Regions from separate parts of the Bacillus sp. MC1252 genome, predicted to be linked through region 3. Evidence: riboswitches for the same ligand, from Rfam matches in the RefSeq annotation. Region 3 holds a riboswitch; each other region holds the start of a gene.
What was found. A riboswitch is a leader RNA that binds a small molecule or an ion and turns the genes downstream of it on or off. The one in region 3 is predicted to bind S-adenosylmethionine.

Region 1 (7,349 bases), 1.6 Mb from region 3:
GATCAAAATCGTTTTTATCGTCTGTCTGATACATTGACCCACGGGGCAGAACAATATGTAGACTGTGACGATGAAAATGGCTGGTGCTAATCACAGTTAAGGCTGCAGTGAGCATAAGCTGCAGTCTTTTTGATGATCAAGTGCCTAATCTTTACAACCTGAATGAAAGATTGTAATCTAAGGAAGAAGTGAATCAACGTCAAAAGGGCCGGGTGATCGTGATGAACGTCGAGATAGAAAAGGTCATCATTGTAGAAGGTAAATCAGACAAACAAAAGCTAAAAGAAGTTATTAGTGAACCTGTTACCATCATTTGCACCAATGGTACGATCAGTACATCGAAGCTGGATCAGCTCGTGGACGATTTATTCGGAAAAGACGTTTACATATTAGCAGACAGTGACGATGCTGGCGACAAACTGCGGAAGCAATTTCGAAAAGAATTCCCTGAAGCACTTCATCTGTTTGTCGACAGAACGTACCGAGAAGTGGCCGCTTCACCGTCAGCCCACATTGCATCTATCCTATTAGCTGCAAACATTGATGTTCATTCCAAATATTTATGAGGGTGGACGTATATGAAAGAGATTGAAGAGCATGAATTGAAGGAGATAGAGGACGATTTATTTCTTTTGTACTTATATACACCGTTTTGCGGAACATGCCAGTTGGCAAAGAAAATGCTGACAGTCGTAGATGCCATGCAGCCGGATGTTCCATTTTACGAGAACAATTTAAACTACTCACCAGGCTTTGCGAAAGCATTTGAAATCGAAAGTGTACCTTGCTTTCTACTGTTTAAAAAAGGTGAGATTGTGCAAAAAGGCTACGCCTTTCACTCAGTTCCATATCTTCATGAAATGATTGAAACCGCTAAATAAAGCGGTTTTTTGTCATATTTCAAGCAATTCATTTGAAAATTTGTCGAGCTATTTATAAAGGACAAGCCGATGTTTGTAGAGAAATGTTATGTATAACCAAATGACAGGGAGGTTATACATGTGGAAAAAGTGAAAACCCATGGAAACGCTGGGCAGCGATTATTGTTAAAGCCGCTGCTCTCCTCATCATCCTTGAAGATTACATTTGAGGCGGAAACTGACTCTTGTACATTGATTGTGGATGAACGTGGTGAAGTGAAGAAACTGCCTGCAATTGAGTTATCGGATCTCATCTTCTATGGTGAGAGGAAAGAAATTCTACAATTATTAGATGGAGACATGTCCTTGCAGCAGCTTATCAGCAGGGGACAAGTCAAAGTCAAAGGCTCATTCCGCGCGCTTCTCAGACTAGAGGCTGTGCTTTGGCTGACGAACGGTTTTTTTCGGAAAATGATAACGTAGTCGTTTACTTGGAAATTAGCGATTTACAGCGTTGACATATCTCGGGTAGCATGATATTCTACGTTAGTAAAAACATGAACATCACATAAAACAACATATTTTCTCTTATTAAGAGAGGTGGAGGGACGTGCCCTATGAAACCCGGCAACCGTCAGCATAGCTGAAATTGGTGCCAATTCACTCAAAGCCGCAACGCTTTGAAAGATGAGAGAAAGGCGTATTTGAAATAAAAGGCCTTTCTGCTTGCGTTGCAGTTAGGTCTTTTTTACTGACTTGGCAGCAGGCTAGAGTCATGACAGCACGAAGAATAAATGAACGTATGTGATGGCAATCTATAGATTCAGCAAGAAAGCAGGTGAGCAGACTGTGATCCATTTACAGAATGTATCAAAAACGTACTACTCAAAAAGCGGAAATGTTGACGCAGTGAAAGACGTCAACTTGGATATTGATAAAGGTGAAATATTCGGAATTATCGGGTATAGCGGCGCGGGCAAAAGCTCTCTTATTCGCCTATTAAACGGTCTGGAGCTGCCAACAGAAGGAATTGTTGAAGTGGCAGGCAATCGGATCAATGAAGTATCGAATGCGAAACTTCGTAAAGCAAGACAGGAAATCAGCATGATCTTTCAGCACTTTAACCTACTTTGGTCAAGAACAGTAAGACAAAATATTATGTTCCCGCTCGAAATTGCAGGTGTTCCGACGTCAAAACGGAGAGCCCGTGCAAATGAACTAATTAAATTGGTCGGTTTAGAAGGGAAAGAAAATGCTTATCCTTCTCAGCTAAGCGGTGGACAAAAGCAGCGTGTGGGAATTGCGAGAGCATTAGCCAATGATCCAAAGGTTCTTCTATGTGACGAAGCTACATCTGCACTTGATCCGCAAACAACAGATTCCATCCTTGATCTTTTGGCCGATATCAATAAACGATTAGGGCTGACAATTGTGCTCATCACACACGAAATGCACGTCATTCGCAAAATCTGTCATCGTGTGGCAGTGATGGAGAATGGACGCATTGTCGAAGAAGGCGAAGTATTACGTGTCTTCAGACAACCGAAGGAAGAAATGACGAAGCGATTTGTGAAACAGCTTGCTGAACCAGAGGAAGCGAAAGAAACAATCGAACACGTCTTAGAGCGAGTAAAAGAGGGTCAGGTGGTACGGTTGTCCTTTATCGGCGATTCTGCCGAGCAGCCGCTGATCACTGAAATCGTTCGATCTTTTGAGGTCGATGTGAACATCCTTCAAGGAAAGATTTCTCAAACGCAGGAAGGCGCGTTTGGAACACTCTTTATCCATATTAATGGAGAAGAGACCGAGGTTGAAAAAGCCATCGCCTATATCCAAAGCAAACAGGTTGAAATTGAGGTGATGACACATGTTTGAGAAATGGTTTCCGAACGTTGATCTAGATGTCATTTGGAATGCAACGGGTGAAACGGTGTACATGACACTCATTTCACTAGCATTTGCTTTTATTATTGGTATCATCCTTGGACTATTGCTCTTTCTGACTAGTAAAGGCGGTCTTTGGGAAAATAAACCGATTAACACCGTTATTGGGGCAGTCGTCAACATTTTCAGATCGATTCCTTTTATCATTTTAATCATTCTTTTATTAGGGTTTACAAAACTAATAATGGGCACTATTTTAGGTCCAAATGCAGCGCTGCCTGCGCTTGTCATTGGGTCAGCTCCTTTCTATGCACGTCTTGTCGAAATTGCACTGCGAGAAGTAGACAAAGGAGTCATTGAAGCAGCACGATCTATGGGAGCTAAAACGTCTACGATTATTTTTAAAGTATTGCTGCCAGAATCACTGCCAGCCCTTATTTCAGGCATTACCGTAACAGCGATTGCTCTAATTGGCTCTACTGCGATCGCAGGTGCAATTGGAGCAGGTGGACTTGGTGACCTTGCCTATGTGGAAGGATACCAATCTGGTAATACAGATGTCACACTAGTAGCCACTGTGTTTATTCTCATCATCGTCTTTATTATTCAAATAATCGGTGATTTGATTACAAATAAAATTGATAAACGTTAAGGGAGGATTTATTCATGAAGAAATTGATTTTAAGTGCACTATTTCTAGCATTTGCAGGCATTTTAGCTGCATGCGGTTCATCTAATAACGCAAGCGAAAGCAAAACCATCACGGTTGCGGCTTCAAAAACACCACATGCCGAGATTCTTGAAGAAGCAAAACCACTTCTAAAAGAAAAAGGCTACGATTTAAAAGTGAAAGTGCTTAGCGATTATAAAATGTACAACAAAGCGTTAGCTGAAAAAGAAGTGGATGCGAACTTTTTCCAACATATTCCTTACTTGAACGAAGAAAATAAATCTAACAAAGATTATAACCTGGTAAGTGCTGGTGCGGTTCACCTAGAGCCTTTCGGTATCTACTCTAAGAAATACAAATCAGTGAAAGATATTCCAAACGGCGGAACGATCATCATGACAAACAACGTAGCTGAACAAGGCCGTATGCTTGCACTTCTGCAAAATGCTGGTGTCATCAAGCTTGATCCAAAAGTAGATACAATCAACGCAACAGTGAAGAACATTAAAGAAAACCCGAAGAACCTAAAGTTCAAAAAAATCGCTCCTGAACTAACAGCGAAAGCTTATGAAAACAGTGAAGGCGATGCCGTGTTTATTAACGTCAACTATGCGATTCAAAATAAATTGAATCCGAAAAATGATTCAATCGAACTTGAGCAAACGAAGAACAACCCATATGCAAACATCGTGGCTGTTCGCAAAGGTGAAGAAAAATCAGATAAGATCAAGACGTTAATGGAAGTTCTTCACTCTGATAAAATCAAAGAATTTATCGACAAAAAATATGACGGTGCAGTTCTGCCTGTATCTGAATAATACGCTACAAAACCTCGCTTTCATCAAAGCGAGGTTTTCAGCATGTAGACAAACCCTCGCATTCGGTGTCAGTCCTGCGTGCCGGTGCTCACGAATGTCAAATTCGCTCCGCTCCAGTACTCGTGCTTCCTAGACTTCAAAGGTTTTCTATCGCGCTGAAAAGAAGACAAAGGGCTAAAATAAAGATCATTTTAGCCCTTTGTCAACAATCTGAAACCTCGCTTACATCAAAGCGAGGTTTTTTGTGTATTTTTTCAAATCTCGCTCATAATAAAAACGTACAAATGACCTGAAGGGATGGAAACAAGATGAACGAACAGCATATGAGCGGATCCATGCAGCAATCACTAACTGATTATAAAACCGCAATGGGTGAATTTCAGAAGAAAATGCCGGTGTTTGGGAAGAAATTCAATGAATTTACAGAGCAGTGCTTCCAGAGCGATTCATTAACGCAAAAAGAAAAACAAATGATTGCCCTTGGCATCAGTATTCATGCACAGGATGAATACTGCATGATTTATCATACAAAGGGAGCGCTCGATCAAGGGGCGACAGAAGAGAATTTGCTAGAGGTCGTCAGTGTGGCGGCAGCGTTCGGAGGCGGGGCAGCCCTTAGCCAAGGAATCACTGTCGTACAGCAATGTATTGATGAATTTGGAGGACATACTCATTAATAGAAGAAAAACATGGTATCTTTCCATCTCGGAGAGTTGAGTGCTTCTCATCCGAGTGTGTGAGAAAATATGCCAGCATAACGCGTTATACCCCTTTTGAGTGAAGCAGCATGCCTTTGATATAATAAAGCTACACTAAAAGAAGGGAATGGTTTATTATTTGTTCGGACCAGAGTACACTGGGATTGGATTATACCGCCGAGATGGAAAAGGCCATGCATAAATCTCATGGCATGAGCTATGCAGAGTATGAAAGAGACCATGACTTACGGATGAAAGTGGAATATAAACGAGAGCAGTCCTATCGAGATGAGAAAAGGCAGCTTGCAAAAATGAATATACGAGGCTATTGATAGCTAAGGGGCGGGGAGAACAGTTTCCCGTCCTTTCTTTATGGAAACAGTCTTTTTGACATAAATCCTTTTATCCACCTGCATTTTTTGTTAGAATTTTGAGAGCATCCTCTCACGCATATCGTGAATGTGTTGTATTCAGTTTTAATTTGTTATAAAATTAGAATGAGAATAAATTGAGAATAATGATTATTTTGGAGGTATCGATATATGACTGCTTCGACATTAACAATTAAGGACTTGCACGTTGAGATTGAAGGGAAAGAAATCTTAAAGGGTGTAAACCTCGAGATAAAAGGTGGAGAATTCCACGCAGTAATGGGACCAAACGGTACAGGTAAATCTACGTTATCTGCTGCAATTATGGGTCACCCGAAATATGAAGTAACAAAAGGCAGCATTTTGTTTGATGGCGAAGATGTACTTGAAATGGAAGTAGATGAGCGCGCACAAGCGGGTCTTTTCCTTGCCATGCAATACCCATCTGAAATCAGTGGTGTCACAAATGCGGACTTCCTTCGTTCTGCCATTAACGCACGCAGAGAAGAAGGCGAAGAAATCTCACTTATGAAATTCATCCGCAAAATGGACGAAAACATGGAGTTCCTTGAAATGGACCCAGACATGGCGCAGCGCTACCTTAACGAAGGTTTCTCAGGCGGGGAGAAAAAACGTAACGAAATTCTTCAATTGATGATGATTGAACCAAAGATCGCCATCCTTGACGAAATCGATTCTGGACTTGATATCGATGCCCTGAAAGTGGTTTCTAAAGGAATTAATAAAATGCGCGGCGAAAGTTTCGGCTGCTTAATGATTACTCACTATCAGCGTCTGCTGAACTACATCACACCAGATCATGTCCATGTGATGATGCAAGGACGTATCGTGAAATCTGGCGGACCAGAGCTAGCGCAGCGTTTAGAAGCAGAAGGCTATGACTGGATTAAAAAAGAGTTAGGAATTGAAGACGAAACTGTTGGTCAAGAAGCGTAAGCGTTAGGAGGATTATTGATGACATTAGAAACGAAATTATCAGTAGATCAAGATTATGTCAAAAGCTTCTCCGAGAAGCATCAGGAACCGGCATGGATGAGTTCCCTTCGCTTACAGGCTCTTGAAAAAGCAGAAGATCTCCCAATGCCAAAGCCTGACAAAACGAACATTTCAAAATGGAATTTAACCAATTTCAAACAGCATACAGTCGAAAGTGCGCCATTTGGATCACTAGAAGAGCTTCCAGAAGAAGTGAAATCGCTGATTGATCTAGATGACACAGACAAGACGGTCTACATTCAGCGTGATCAAACGCCAGCATACTTGTCTCTTTCAGCTGAAGCAAAAGACAAAGGTGTGATCTTCACTGATATTCATACAGCGATCCGCGAACATGGAGATCTAGTGCAGAAATACTTCATGACTGATGCAGTGAAAGTAGATGAGCATAAACTAACAGCTTTACATGCTGCTTTAGTCAATGGCGGAGCTTTCCTCTATGTACCGAAAAATGTGGAGCTTGAAGCACCAATTCAAGCAGTCTACCTTCATGAAAATGACGAAACGACTTTGTTCAATCATGTCATCGTCGTAGCGGACGATCATAGTGCTGTCACATATGTAGAAAACTACATTAGTATTGCAAAGCCGGAAGAAGCGATCTTCAACATCGTTTCTGAAGTATTCACAGGAGCAAACGCTCGCGTCACATACGGAGCAGTAGATAACCTTGCAGAAGGTGTCACAGTGTATGTGAACAGACGCGGTATGGCAAATGGCCGTGACAGTAAAATCGAATGGGCGCTTGGCCTGATGAATGATGGAGACGTAGTGTCTGAAAACATCACAAAGCTCATGGGCGACGGTACATTCGGTGATACGAAATCAGTTGTTGTCGGCAGGGGCAATCAAACGGAAAACTTTACAACAAGCATCATCCACTTCGGTAAAAACTCTGAAGGGTATATCTTGAAGCATGGTGTCATGAAGGATCAAGCATCCTCTATCTTTAACGGAATCGGTAAAATTGAGCATGGCGCAACGAAGGCAAATGCAGAGCAGGAATCACGTGTCCTCATGCTGAGTGAGAA
Region 2 (7,349 bases), 200 kb from region 3:
ATATGGTGAATCAATTCCAGTGAAAAATGGAATTTCGCCGTTTCTGGCTTTTTTATATAACCCCTTTGGATCACGCTCTTCACACACGTTCAGATCACATTTCACAAACACTTCGTGAAATTCCCCATCATCGACTAACTGTCTAACAATTTGGCGATCTTCTTGAAATGGAGAAATAAAAGCTGTGATGACAATGGTCCCTTGCTCAACAAATAATTTCGCCACTTCTCCGATGCGCCGGATGTTTTCTTTTCTGTCATCATCTGAAAACCCTAAATCTTTATTGAGTCCATGTCGTACGTTATCGCCATCAAGGACTGTGACTTGGTAGCCTTGTTCAAACAGCTCTCTAGCCGCTGCATTTGCGAGCGTCGATTTGCCTGAACCACTTAGACCAGTGAGCCAGATGATGCCGCTTGTATGATTGTTTTTCTGTTGATATTCTTTTTTTGTAATAGATGAATCATGCCATACGATATGTTCGTTGCTCATGTCATACGCTCCTTTAAGATACCGTCGTTTTTAATCCTTCGATTAATGTTTCAATAACTTCTTTTCGGCTGAACGTGCTTGGTGGTAATTCACCGTTTCTCAGCATCGTTCGAACCTTTGTACCTGAAAGAATGACATGCTCACTTTTATCGTGCGGACATGTTTTTGGTGTTGCCATCGCTTCACATGTATTGCAGTAGAAGCTGTGTTCAAATTTTAACGGAGTAATGCCAATCTCTTCGCTTGTAAATTGATCAAATAGCTCCTGCGCCTCGTATGTGCCGTAATAATCACCAACACCTGCATGATCTCTTCCGACAATAAAATGTGTGCAGCCATAATTTTTACGAACAAGCGCATGAAATATCGCTTCCTTTGGTCCAGCATAACGCATTGCAGCAGGAAAAACACCTAAAAAGACGCGATCTTTTGGATAATAACCGTTCAATAACACTTGATAGCTTTTCATTCTCACATCTGCTGGGATATCATCAGATTTTGTTTCACCAACAAGCGGATTTAAAAACAAACCATCGACTGTTTCTAGTGCTGTCTTTTGAATATATTCATGGGCACGGTGGACGGGGTTTCTCGTTTGGAACCCAACAATTGTTTTCCATCCATTTTCTTTAAAATGTTTTCTTGTTTCTTCTGGCTCATACGTAAATTGAGGAAATGGTTTTTCGCTTCGTTTCGTCAGTGTAATTTTACCGCCAATATACGTGTCACCGCGTTCAAATAATTTTTTCACGCCTGGATGATTGCGGTCATCTGTTTTATACACATTTACAGCTTCTTTTTCCTTATCTGGTGTGTATTGATCCTCTACTTCAATGATCCCGTATACTGTTCCATTGTACGATAGACGCACAATATCACCTTGGTTGATCTCGGCTGCCTTTTCCTTTGTGACTGGCAGCGTAATCGGAAGAGACCAAACGACACCACTTGCTAGCCGCATACTGCTGACAACTGCTTCATAATCAGCTTTTGTTAAAAATCCTTCAATTGGACTATACCCGCCAATTGCAATGAGTTCAAGGTCTGCAAAGGAAATCGCATCTAGTTCAATTTCCTTCGCAGCCGTGCTGAGATCATATTCTTCATTTACTCGATTCATTAATACGCCACCATGTGGTGTTAAACTCATTTGTCCATCTTCCTCTCAATGTTCATATTTATTAGATGTTAATAGTCGGATTTATAGTTAAATCCCGCCGCCCTGCTCATGAATAGAGCTGCTTTCATTTTTGACTGCCTTCATCAGACTCAGCGCACCGAGTGAGGCAAGCAGTACACTCATCATGATAAAAATAGAGTAATAATCTCCTTTTAGGAAAAGGCTCACCAGCAGATACGATAGGCTGAGTGATAAAAAGGGTGACACAACCCAGACCTTCAGCATCTTTTTCACGATATGTTTATGAAAAATGTTAGGTCCACCCTTTGCCATCCCAAGTCCGATAATGGACGAGGAGGTGATTTGAGTAAGTGGAACTGGCAGCCCAAAAATAGAGCTGACGATGACAAGTCCAGCGCCGGTACTCGATAACAAAATCCCTTCACCCGTTTGATAGCGGGTGATTTTCTTTCCGTTTGTTTCTAGCACTCTTCTGCCAAGCAACAGGGCACCAAGTGCGACGAAGATTCCGCCGTAAAGTGTTCCTTGCCCAACGGACAAGACGCTTGAGGCCACAAGCGGGCCGACTGCATTGGCAACATTGTTCATACCGGCTGAAAACGCCTCTAGAAATCCACTGATCATGAGCAAGACTGATAAAATCGCAGTGCTTTTTTTAGATAATGTGCGTTTAGGGAACATTCTGATGATTTTGACTACAGTAAAGGTGAAAACAAAGGCGACAAGTGGAATGATGATCCAAAAGGCCACAATGACTAAAATAGATTTCACATATAACACTTTATACGCGACTGCAACACCGACCACAGCCCCTACTGTGACCTCACTTGTTGATAAAGGGATGGCCATCAGATTCGCTATGAAGAGTGATAATGCGGCAGAACCAATGATGATACAAACAATTTCAATTGTAATCACAGATTCTGGCATAATACCAGAGCTAATCGTTTTGACGACCTCACCGCCGCCAATCACTGAACCTGCTAAAACTCCGACTGCACAAACGCTGAGTGCATAGATGGGCTTTTTAATTGCACCTGATCCATACGCAATGCCCATAGAAGCGGCTGCTCCGCTTGCGCCTATGTTTAAAGCAAAGAATAAACTAAATAAAATTGCGGCGATTTCCATACATTATGCTCCCTTACTCATGTAATCCGCACTCTGTCTTTGCTGTACCTGACCATCTGCCAGAACGCAAATCATCCGCAGTAAATGCTGGCTGTGTACACGGTGCACAGCCGATACTTGGGTATCCCTGGTCATGCAGCGGATTATAAGTAAGATCCTCTCTAGATGCATATCTCCATATGTCCTTCCACGTCCAGTGAATGAGCGGACATACTTTCACTGATTTGAACTTTTCATCCTGATTTAAAAAGTTCGTACCTGCTCGTTTTGGTGACTGCTCTCTTCTTAAGCCAGAAAGCCATGCCGGATAGCCAGATAGTGTCTCTTGCAAAGGAATGACCTTGCGCATATGGCAGCAGCTTTGAGGATTTGTTTCCCATAATTTTTCACCATGCTGCTCGTTTTGCTGTTCAACTGTCAGCTCAGGTGTTTTCAGTACGATGTCTAAACCGGGGTATCTTTCCTTTACCGCATCAATTGTATCGTACGTTTCCTTAAAATGCAGACCTGTATCTAAAAAGACAATTCTCGCATCCTTTTTTACTTTCGCAATAAGATCAATCAGGACAATGCCCTCAATGCCAAAACTGCATGCATAAACGAGCTGATCACCATAATGACCGTACGCCCATTTCAGCACGGATAGGGCCCCTTTATACAAATCGTCCTCTTGAAATGTAATGGACGGCTCTTGCCAATTTTCGTAAGTTAACATTGTTTCTCCCCTTCCGGAGTACCGCTCATATTGCTAATCTGCGCACTACTTCAACCTAATTTTTTCGTTTTTTTCTACTTGAATCACTTGACCGTCCTGAACAATCAACGTAATCGAACCGAATTTTATATCCCCAATCAGTTCTTGCATGTGCTTCACTAAGCCCTCATCCTGGTTTTGTTTCACTTCCATCTCCTCTTCCTCCTCACGTTAAAATAAAAAAACTTTCTTTCAGTCCGAAAGAAAGATGAGGAAGCTCACGATTTCCTTATCTTTCAAAATAGAATCATTTTGCAGGAAGTGGCACCTTACGAATCGCAGGTTGCCGGGTTTCATCGGGCCAGTCCCTCCACCTCTCTGGATAAGAGTTTTAATTTGTATTAAATATTAACACAATTCAAACAAAAGTCAACCCGACTTTATTGATAGGATTAGTTTTTATTTAAATTTGAGTCTATTTTACTATTTTTAACCAAATGAAAAAGCTGTGCGAGTGGCACAGCTTTTAAACCGTTTCTTCCATCCAAGATTCAGAGGTAGGATCTTGTCTCCAGCGTTTTAGTTTATTCATAGCAGAAGGTTCGATCGCTTTTAGCTCAAGAGCCACGTCTGTCAGCGTGTCATAGTCTGTTAGTGTGACATATGGAATGTTTTTCTCTTGAAAAGCAGCAGCTGCTTTTGGCAGGCCGTATGTGAAAATTGCAGCAACTCCGAGTACGTCACAGCCTTCGTCTTGAAGAGCCGAGACCACTTCAAGCACGCTCCCACCAGTTGAAATGAGGTCTTCTACGACAACAACTTTTTGACCAGGCGATACGGCTCCTTCAATCTGATTCCCTTTTCCGTGTGCTTTTGGCTTACTTCTGACATAACACATCGGCACGTTCAGGCGGTCTGCAGCTAATGCGGCATGCGGAATGCCCGCTGTTGCAGTGCCAGCGACAACCTCCGCTCCCTCAAAATGAGTGAGAATCAAATCTTTTAGACCTTCAGCGATGTCGTGTCTCACTTCCGGGTACGACAAAGTCAGGCGGTTATCACAGTAAATCGGTGATTTGATGCCGCTTGCCCACGTAAACGGTGTGTCTGGTTTTAATGAGACAGCTTTGATTTGTAGTAGATGTTTAGCGATTTTCGTTTTCATCCGGCAGTCACTCCCACTCTTTCAAAATTTGATGATAGGCTTCTATTGGACTTTCAGCTTTCGTGATGGATCTTCCGACAACAATTTGTGAAGCACCTTGCTCTTTTGCAAAGGCAGGTGTCGCGACACGCTTTTGGTCATCGGTTTGATCATTCGGCAAGCGAATCCCTGGTGTCACAGTGAGAAAGGAAGGTGAGATGTGCTCATGAAGGGCTTTAGATTCATGAACAGAGCAAACAACACCGTCGAGTCCACTTTCATATGCCAATTGTCCGTAATGCAGCACAGTCTCTTGCAATGGACGATCAATGAGTAATTCTTTGTTCATCATGTCTTCTGACGTACTTGTCAGCTGAGTCACAGCAATAATGCCCGGGCGGCTTTGTCCAGCAGGCGTCCCGCTTTCAAGTCCCTCTACCGCAGCCTGCATCATTCGTTTCCCGCCAGCTGCATGTACATTGACTAAATCAACGCCAAGTGCAGCAAGCCGGTTCATCGCTTTTTGCACCGTTGTTGGAATGTCATGTAATTTCAGATCAAGAAATATGCGGCAATCTTTTTCTTTCAGCGCGTCAAGGATGGCTGGACCTTCTTGGTAAAACAGCTCCATACCAACCTTCACAAATAATGGTGCTCCTTCAAAGGGTTCTAAAAAGGCAAGTGCCTCCTGCCCTGATGGGAAATCAAGCGCGATGATGGGCAAGTGCTTCATGTTTCCAGCTCCTTCCGATACATTCCTCTACAGATGAATAACCATAAGCCGCTAACACATTTGGCAGCTCGTCAATGATTTCTGGGCAAATAAAAGGGTTCACAAAATTGGCTGTGCCAACAGCTACTGCACTTGCACCTGCTAGTAAAAATTCAAGTACATCTTCAGCACTTTGCACCCCGCCCATCCCAATAATCGGAATAGAAACCGCCTGACTGACCTCATGCACCATTCGAACAGCGACAGGTTTTATAGCTGGACCTGATAATCCGCCTGTTTTATTGGCAAGGATGGGCTTCCCAGTTTTTAAATTTAAACGCATGCCAATTAAGGTATTAATCATGGTAAGCCCATCCGCTCCAGCAGATTCAATCGCTTTAGCAATCTCAACAATATTCGCCACATTAGGAGACAGTTTCACATAGACAGGAACGGAGGAGACTTCCTTGACCGCTTTTGTCAACGACGCCGCCATGTTTGGGTCTGTACCAAATGCGATCCCGCCTGTTTTGACATTCGGACAAGAAATATTTAGTTCAAGGGCATGGACATTCTTTGCTTGGCTGATTTGTTTTGCTACTTCGACATAATCATCGACCTGTGAGCCAGCAACGTTTGCAATAATGGGGGTATCAAACTGCTCAAGCCAAGGCAATTCATTTTCGAGCACGCCTTTTAGACCTGGATTTTGAAGGCCGATCGCATTCAGCATACCGGCTCCAGTCTCGGCCACCCTCGGTGTCGGGTTGCCAAATCTCGCTTCAAGGGTAGTGGCTTTGATCATGATGCCGCCCAGCATGGATAAATCATATAATGAAGCAAATTCTCTTCCGAATCCAAAGCAGCCTGATGCAGGTATAATCGGGTTCTTTAAAGATAAGCCGGGTAACTCCACGTTTAGCATGACAATGCCACCTCCTCTGCTTTAAATACAGGTCCATCAAGACAGACTTTGACGTAAGGTTTTTCGTGCTGATCGGTATGACAGACACAAGCAAAGCACGCACCGATTCCGCAGCCCATTCGTTCTTCCATTGAAATGTAGACAGGCTTATCAGGATACGTGTCTTTCAGTGCTTTTAGCATAGGTGTCGGTCCGCAGGAAAGCAGCACATCAAAGCTCAAATCATTTTCTTCGATCACACCTGTCACAAAACCTTTTGAGCCGTATGTTCCATCAACGGTCGCGATATAAGTATCGCCAAGTGCTTGAAATTTCTCCTCGTAAAATACATCCTTTTTCGATTGAAAGCCGAGGACATGCTTCACGATAACGCCTTTTTTCGTTAAACGCTTGGAAAGCTCATATAGAGGCGGTACTCCAATTCCTCCACCGACTAGTAATGCCGTCTGCCCAGGCTGGACAACTGAAGGGTCATAACCGTTCCCAAGCGGCCCTAATACATCGACTGATTCTCCCGCCCGCTTTTGGGAGAGGAGCTTTGTGCCCTCTCCTTCTGCGCGGTAAATGATGGTTGCTTCTTTTTGCTCGGCATGAATGTTGGCAATACTGATCGGTCTTCTCAGCAGCGGTGTCATGGATTCACTGACCTTTATATGAAGGAACTGTCCAGCCGTTTGAAATGAGTCCACAAGGTCACCTTTTAATGTCATTTCGTAAATATGATCAGCGATCTCTCGGTTTGAGACGACCGTCAAGTATGCTTTTTTCATATCGTTACTGTCACCTCAGCATTCGTTTTCACTTCTGGCATTTCGTCTGCTCTAAATGTCATGCTCTCAAGCACTCTTAAAATGGCTTCTGCTGTATCTAGTGACGTTAAGCAAGCCACTCCATTTTCAACAGATTCACGTCTAATTCTAAAGCCGTCTCTTGCCGGCTGCTTTCCTTTTGTCAGGGTGTTGATGACAAATTGAGCTTCCCCGTTTCGAATGACATCGAGAAGGTTTTTGCCTTCTTCTCCTATTTTGCCGACAACACTTGATGGAATGGAGGCTTGTTTTAAGTAATTCGCCGTTCCTTCTGTCGCTAAAATATGATAGCCGATGGAAT
Region 3 (7,349 bases):
CAGGCATCCTTCTCTTCTTCACTCAGCACACTGATCATCTCATGAATTTCTTTCGCATGATCTGGGAAGATGTCATCAAGCAAAGCTCGTCCTTGTTCCGTAATATGCGCAAATGTCACCCTGCGGTCTTCTGCACAAGCCTTACGACTGAGGAGTTCTTTTTTCTCCAATTTATCGACCACATACGTGATGCTTCCGCTTGCGAGTAAAATCTTATCACCGATTTGCTGAAGCGGCTGATCACCTTTATGATACAGCAATTCTAGTACAGCAAATTCAGTCGGATTCAGACCGTGCTTGACAATATGTTTGTTCATGTGATGATTGATTGAGCGATAAGCACGTGATAATACAATAAATAATTTCAAAGATTTCTCAACATTATGATTTTCCATTTTTTATCATCCTTTATGAAATGCAACCCACTAATGTGACATTAATAAACAATAAGTAAAATGTCAACATGTTGACCCATCTTTAGCATGAAAATGAGACCAGAACGAATCACCTAATTTTTTAAAAATCATACAAGTCATCGTAATAAAGATAGGTTCAATGCTATAATAAGTTTATTAGGTAATACGTTGGAGCGATGAATGATGAGTATACTGAAAGGGTTTTGGAAGAAGATCAGGCTGTACCTTATTTTGGTGATGATTCCAACCCTAATCATTAGTTATTTTATCTACGAAAAAGAAACTGAAAAAATCGATTTAAAAAACAAACAAACTGCTACACTTATGTTAAATATTCACAAAAACCAAATGAATTATTTAATTAGTGAAACAGAAGCGAGATTAACTTCCCTTGCCATGGGATTTGACCAGCCGCTTGAGGCGAAAAAAGTACAAAACATCCTAGAGAAAATCTATAAACAAGAACCTCGTTTTTCAGGCCTGTATCTTTTAGACAAAAAAGGAAATGTAACAGCAAGTACCACACCGTTAAAGGAAAAAATCAACCTTTCATTCAGAGATTATTTTAAGCGCATTCAAGTGACCAAGCAGACCGTGATCACAGATAACTATGTGAGTAGAATTACAAAACAGCGGATTCTCTCCATTTGTGTCCCTGTTTTGAATGAAAACGAAGAAGTCACCAATGTTTTAGTCGCCGCCATTCAAATTGACTATTTAAGAAATATCATGAATGTATTGAACCCAGATCTTCATTTTAAGATGCTGAATCAAAATGGACATGTTGTGTTTACAAGTGGGCCGCAGCCAGCATCAGAAAATGGCAGCACCGTATCTACATATTTAGATGAAAACAGCTGGAAGCTAGAGGTTTTTCCGCAGCGTGCTTCAACTAGTGAAGTGCTGTCCGTTACGCTGGTTCCTCTATCCAGTGCGTTTATTTTATTAAATATTTTATTCACACTTGTCCAATATATCATTTTAAGGCGTCAAACCCAGCAGGAGCGTCATCAAAATGAGGCGCAAAAGATTGAATTAATTGGAACACTCGCGGCAAGTACAGCACACGAAATTCGCAATCCATTAACAGGGATTAGCGGGTTTATACAGCTTTTGCAAAAGAAGTATCATTCAGAAGAAGATCAGCTCTATTTTTCTGTCATAGAGGAAGAAATTAAACGGATTAACCAAATAGTCAGTGAGTTTCTTGTGTTAGGAAAACCTACTGCAGAAAAATGGCAGAATAATTCTGTAAAAGAAATTGTGAGTGAGATCATGCCGATCGTTTTCTCTGAGGCGAACCTGTATAATGTCGAGGTTGATTTGCAAATCAATACGATTCAAGATGTTGGTGTGTATTGCACGAAGGATCACATTAAACAAGTCGTATTAAACGTAGCGAAAAACTCTTTAGAAGCGATGCCAAATGGCGGTCATTTGAAGATTGTGATTGAGGCTGAAAAAGAACATGTCATCATTAAAGTGAAGGATACGGGTGAAGGCATACCAGAAGAGATGCTAAAGCATATCTTCCTCCCCTTTATTACGTCGAAGGAAAAAGGCACAGGTCTTGGGCTTGTTGTGTGTAAACGAATCATTTCGATGTATGGCGGGACAATTGATATTCACAGCGAAGTGAATAAAGGAACAACCGTTATGATCATGCTTCCTTCCGCTCACTCAGCATAGCTGAAGAGTTCAGCCGGTTTTGCTTATGCAAGACCGGTTTTTTCATGTCAGTAAGAGGGCCGGTTCACAGATAGAAGACTCATTTGGGACACAAGATCATGAAGGGATGCAACAGATTGTTTTTCATGAAAAAGAAGATGCTGATACTCATTCATCAGGTTGTCCAGTTCTTGACTATATTTAATTGTCGTCTCACCTGTGTACCCTTCCACTTGAGCTGCTTCTACCATTTGTTTTCTCTTTTCATCAATGGACATCAGCAGTTGTTCTTTCCTTACATAAATATTCATGATCTCAGCTCCCGCAATGAATTCGTCTGTCTATGTTCTAAATGATCCGACACCAAAATTATACTTTATTTGTAAATTAAATTAAATATGCTTATTTTATTTAATTTTTTACAGCCTAAAGACCTCTTACTCAATCATATCTGGGGGTAAACTTCAAATTTGGGCAGGACTGACACATTGATTAAACAGAATTTTATCCTATGCAGAAGATCAAAATCAACCATTTTCTTTCTCATTTCATGTCTATTTTCCTAAAAAAAAGCTGATCTTCCGCCTCATGCGGAAGGATCAGCTCCTTTCATTAAACCGTTTCTTCTTCGTAAATTGGCACCCAGCCCTCAGTTGTGACAAATATGCGAACTGCGACCACTTGGCGATCCTCTTGCAGTGTAAAGTAGTGACGGATATTCGGAGGCACAGAAATTAAATCTCCTGGATTCAGTCTCACATCAAAAAAGACGCCATCCTTGCCTTGAATGGCAAAGATTCCGTGCCCACTCACAATAAACCGTACTTCGTCATCTGTATGATGATGCTCACGCTTAAAGTTTTGGAGCAGCTCATCAAGATTTGATGTCGCATCAGATAATGAAATCACGTCCTGCGCTTTGTACCCTCTTCGTTCAGATATATTCTGTATTTCCTTTTGGAAAACGGTCAAAATTTCTTCTTTTTCCTCATCTGTTAAATCATACTTTTCTGATAACCGGTTTGGCAGCTTTTCAATATCCCAATGTTCATAAATGACCCCTTGTTTTTCTAAATATGCCGCTACCTCTTGTTCGTTTTCAAGTAATGTGTTCTCTTCATTATGAATAAAAATCGTCGCCATGTGTTTTTCCTCCTTTTTATCTAACAAGCTGCTTTTGATAAAGCGTTAATTTTAAACGATAGCTAAATAAAAATTCATAAGCCTCTAACACTCGTTTTGCTTCAAATGCTGTTTTTCCCCAGACAGTGATGCCATGATTGCGAATGAGCACAGCACCTGATTCCGTCTCTTCTGTAAGGTGCGCTGCAAATTGTTCTGCAAGATGCGGAATATGGGCTGGGTTTTCTATAATAGGAAGAATGGCTTCTGCATCCTCTTCCCAATAACCAAGGGCTTTTATGATTTCGTTGCCTTTAAAACGAACCTCTCCTTTATCCCCATACAACTCTGAAATGACATTATTATCGATTGTGTGGACATGGAGACAGCAGCCTGCTTTCGTCCGCTCATACACATATGTGTGAAGCAGTGTTTCGGCCGATGGTCTGAGCGGTTGATTTGGATCATCAGGCTGACCTGCTGCATCCACTAAAACAAAATCTTCGTCCGTTTCTTTTCGTTTATCTTTGCCGCTTGCCGTCACCAAAAATGTGATTGGATCATCCGACACCTTAATAGATAAATTGCCGCTTGTTCCGTAAAACCAGTCTCTTTGTGCCAATTCACGTTTGACGTCTGCTAGCTCCTGCCATCGTTTACTCTTTGCGTCAGCCATTCCTTCACTTCCTTTATTTGAACAAATTGCGCTTTTAAATCGATAAATGTTTCATACTCCTTATGTACGAGCCCGAGCTCTTTACACTCATTCAGCAAATAGTCACGCGCAAACGTGAGATCCGCATGTTTTGCTGCCTCAATATCGGTCACTGAATCTCCGATCATGATAATGAAGTCATTTTCATGAGTCAGCTCTCGAATGATCGAGGGCTTGCAGCAGCCACAGCCATTTTGACATTCTGAATCGCAGTCATGCGGCCATTCAATCTGAATATGATCTTCTTTAAATGATGCATGATTGCAATAAATATCGGCTGGATCTACAATGCCTTCGAGTATGGGATAGACAAAAAAGTCCATACCGCCGCTTAACACATAGAAAGGAATGTCTGCTTTTTTTACATCATCAACAAATTGTTCGAATCCATCTCGAATCTCTGTATCTTCTAAAATAAACGACTGAATGGCTTCCTTCTGATCACTCGTTAGTAATTGAAACATCTGTCCGACGCCTTCTTGAATCGTGATCTCTTTTGACAGGACACCATCCTTCAGCTTCGTCCATTCACTTGGTGCAAACTGCTTCATGATGCGAATAATATTATCATTTTTCGTAATCGTTCCATCAAAATCACAACATACAATTGGTTTTTTCATTTATTCTGCTACCCTTCCCCAAAGATCAAGTGCTGCTTTTAAGTCTTGGCAAGATGATGCCTTTTCTTGGATGGGCTCTTCATTTATCACCGCATCAATAATGGATCGAAATGCTTTCCCTCCGCCGATGGCTCCCCGCGGATGTCCGTGAATTCCTCCACCTGCGTTAATCACATGATCGAATCCAAAATCTTTGATCAATACTGGAACCATACCAGGGTGAATGCCTGCTGATGGGACAGGGAACGTTTTTTGAACCGTATCCTCTTTTACGCAAGCTTCATAGATACCAAGGGCATCTGTTTTCGGAAGTGCGACCGATCCATAAGGAGATGGAAAAAGGCTCAAATCAGCGCCAGCATATCGATTTAATGTACCTAAAAGAAGCGAATGTGAGAACCCATATTCAGGAGATGATGTAAACGCGCCACTCACTGCTGGATGTGCCATAATAGGCAATTGAATGTCTGGGTCCTCAGCTAAGCTTTGCATGACATCAAGTCCGTAGGCAAAGACGTTGAATAGAAGCGCATCTGCTCCAAGTTCAGCGGCCTTCCTTGCTCGACCTTTAAGATCAAAGGTTCTGCCAGTTAAATTAACGGCGTACAGCGTTAGGTGCCCTGTCTCTTCATATGTTTCTTTTAATATCTTTTTTCCTTCTTTGATTCGTTCTTCAAAAGGGGCTAATGGACTTTCAAATAAAATTTCATCATCTTTGATGAAGTCAACACCGCCTAATGCCTGTAAACGGAGCTGCTCTTTTAAATCCGCCATATCACGGCCGATCACGCCTTTAAAAATACTCATCAATAACGGACGATCAAACACATCTAATTTCTTTCGTATCCCCTCTATTCCAAATACCGGTCCAGGCAGCTTTCTTTTAAACCTATTCGAAAATTCTATATCGACAAGCTTTACTTTCCCATCTAGTGAAAGCTTTCCAAATATCGTTGTTAAAACGGCTGGTAAGTCTGCTGAAAAGTTAGCCTCAGGATAAGCAATTGTTACCTCTGATTGATACAGGCGATTTTCAGCTGATGCAACCTTTTCTGTCACTTTCTCTACTCGGCCTTTATGTTTTTTAAGCTGCTCCTTTTTGAGCTGCGGCAAATCCGTCCATGATCCAACTGTTAAACCAAGTGCGATCTGCTCCGCTTTACGGTCAATTTGTTCATCCTCTCGGTGTGTTAATACGTATGTTGCCAGTAATTCACTCACTAGGAATCCCCTTTCGATTGCGTCCTCTATATGTTCAATAAAAAAACCTCTTTAAGTGCTTGGGCAGCGCCTTAAAGAGGTTTCGTCTCATTCATCCGAATCTTATCTCTCAGCGCCTGCTGCAAGAATTAGCACCGTGCTTCATGGAAGTCGGTTGCCGGGCTTCATTGGGCTAGTCCCTCTGCCTACTCTTGATAAGAATATTCAATTTTCTTCAATATTGCCTGAATTATCCCACCATTTTTTTACGTTGTCAATGGCTTTTTTCAAATAGCTGCAAGGCAGCGATGCGCTCTGCGGCTTCTTTTAACCGCTTCTCACTTGTTAAAAGCCCTACTCTGACGTAGCCTTCACCGCCAGCACCAAAGCCATTCCCCGGCGCCACGACAACATGCGCTTTCTCTAATAATAAGTTAGAAAAGGATTCAGATGTAAATCCTTCTGGCACCTTTAACCAAGCAAAAAATGATCCCTTTGGAGCACTTACGTCCCAGCCAATCTCCTTGCAGGCAGCGATCCATGTATTTCGTCTTTTTTCATAACGATCATTTTGCACCTGTACGCACGTTTGATCGCTTAAAAGAGCTTCTGCTGCTGCATCTTGGGTAGCTTTAAACAGTGACACAAACAGATGATCCTGATAAAGCTCGATCGCTTCAATGACAGAGGGATTTCCTGCTGCAAAACCAACTCTCCAGCCGGCCATATTATATGTTTTGGACAATGTGTAAATTTCAATACCCGTCTCTTTCGCTCCATCTATTTGCAGGAAGCTGACCGGCTTTTCTCCATCGAATCCAATGCCGCCATATGCGAAATCATGGACAACACACAATTTGTGATCTTTCGCAAACGTAACGGTTTCTTCAAAAAATGCACGACTTGCAGTGGCACCAGTCGGATTGTTTGGGTAATTTAGGTACATCAATTTTGCCTGTTTCTTATCAGCCTCAGGCAATAGATGGTAGTCAGGTAAAAAATCATTTTGTTCAAGAAGAGGCATGGTGACCATATGAGCTCCAGCAAGCACAGCGCCTGACCAGTAATCAGGATAACCAGGGTCTGGGACAAGCAGCGTATCACCCGGATTCAGTAAGCATTGCGGCAGCTCAACAAGTCCCGCTTTCCCGCCAAATAAAATGGCGATCTCCGTCATCGGATCAAGCGTGACGCCATATTCTCTTTCATAAAAGGCTGAGGCGGCCTTTTTTAGTTTCGCCGTCCCGCGGAATGAAGAGTATTGATGATTTTCAGGCTTTGCTACCGCTTCCTGCATGGCTTTTACAATATGCGGAGGAGTTGGCTGATCAGGATTTCCCTGGCCTAAATTAATGATATCAGCTCCTTCCTGCACTTTTTTCTGCACTTTTTGGACAAGCGACGCAAAAAACTGTTTCGGTAAATGTTTCAACACATCTGATTGCTGGAATTCCATTTTTTTCACCTTCTATTCAAGTTACGTGACAATACACTCACTGTAATGGATTGTTTTATGAATTGTAAAGCAATTTTGAAAAAAGATTGACATGTGAAGAGCAGCTCTGATAATATCTTGAATTAAGAAATGCATGCAGACAAAACAATGAC

Region 1: linked by a shared signal. The riboswitch ahead of ACYH0L_RS15110 (methionine ABC transporter ATP-binding protein) and the one ahead of mtnW (2,3-diketo-5-methylthiopentyl-1-phosphate enolase) in region 3 are both predicted to bind S-adenosylmethionine.
Region 2: linked by a shared signal. The riboswitch ahead of ACYH0L_RS07425 (DUF2292 domain-containing protein) and the one ahead of mtnW (2,3-diketo-5-methylthiopentyl-1-phosphate enolase) in region 3 are both predicted to bind S-adenosylmethionine.

The regions. Positions count from the first base shown of each region.
Region 1 covers NZ_CM166369.1:2,912,392-2,919,740, reverse strand. Annotated here, with positions in the region: gene ACYH0L_RS15130 (YusG family protein) at 1-90, shown strand, start outside; gene ACYH0L_RS15125 (toprim domain-containing protein) at 222-566, shown strand; gene ACYH0L_RS15120 (thioredoxin family protein) at 579-881, shown strand; gene ACYH0L_RS15115 (SCP2 sterol-binding domain-containing protein) at 1,002-1,343, shown strand; SAM riboswitch class I at 1,446-1,554, shown strand; gene ACYH0L_RS15110 (methionine ABC transporter ATP-binding protein) at 1,710-2,735, shown strand; gene ACYH0L_RS15105 (methionine ABC transporter permease) at 2,728-3,396, shown strand; gene metQ (methionine ABC transporter substrate-binding lipoprotein MetQ) at 3,411-4,232, shown strand; gene ACYH0L_RS15095 (carboxymuconolactone decarboxylase family protein) at 4,541-4,909, shown strand; gene ACYH0L_RS15090 (YuzK family famiily protein) at 5,125-5,262, shown strand; gene sufC (Fe-S cluster assembly ATPase SufC) at 5,473-6,258, shown strand; gene sufD (Fe-S cluster assembly protein SufD) at 6,277-7,349, shown strand, end outside.
Region 2 covers NZ_CM166369.1:1,471,168-1,478,516, reverse strand. Annotated here, with positions in the region: gene cysC (adenylyl-sulfate kinase) at 1-492, opposite strand, end outside; gene sat (sulfate adenylyltransferase) at 506-1,642, opposite strand; gene ACYH0L_RS07435 (inorganic phosphate transporter) at 1,700-2,764, opposite strand; gene ACYH0L_RS07430 (phosphoadenylyl-sulfate reductase) at 2,778-3,479, opposite strand; gene ACYH0L_RS07425 (DUF2292 domain-containing protein) at 3,525-3,629, opposite strand; SAM riboswitch class I at 3,745-3,847, opposite strand; gene pyrE (orotate phosphoribosyltransferase) at 3,985-4,623, opposite strand; gene pyrF (orotidine-5'-phosphate decarboxylase) at 4,631-5,335, opposite strand; gene ACYH0L_RS07410 (dihydroorotate dehydrogenase) at 5,307-6,239, opposite strand; gene ACYH0L_RS07405 (dihydroorotate dehydrogenase electron transfer subunit) at 6,233-7,009, opposite strand; gene carB (carbamoyl-phosphate synthase (glutamine-hydrolyzing) large subunit) at 7,006-7,349, opposite strand, start outside.
Region 3 covers NZ_CM166369.1:1,273,151-1,280,499, reverse strand. Annotated here, with positions in the region: gene mhqR (MarR family transcriptional regulator MhqR) at 1-395, opposite strand, end outside; gene ACYH0L_RS06420 (ATP-binding protein) at 600-2,105, shown strand; gene ACYH0L_RS06415 (aspartyl-phosphate phosphatase Spo0E family protein) at 2,153-2,395, opposite strand; gene ACYH0L_RS06410 (1,2-dihydroxy-3-keto-5-methylthiopentene dioxygenase) at 2,697-3,227, opposite strand; gene ACYH0L_RS06405 (methylthioribulose 1-phosphate dehydratase) at 3,244-3,882, opposite strand; gene ACYH0L_RS06400 (2-hydroxy-3-keto-5-methylthiopentenyl-1-phosphate phosphatase) at 3,846-4,541, opposite strand; gene mtnW (2,3-diketo-5-methylthiopentyl-1-phosphate enolase) at 4,542-5,762, opposite strand; SAM riboswitch class I at 5,862-5,963, opposite strand; gene ACYH0L_RS06390 (pyridoxal phosphate-dependent aminotransferase) at 6,016-7,197, opposite strand.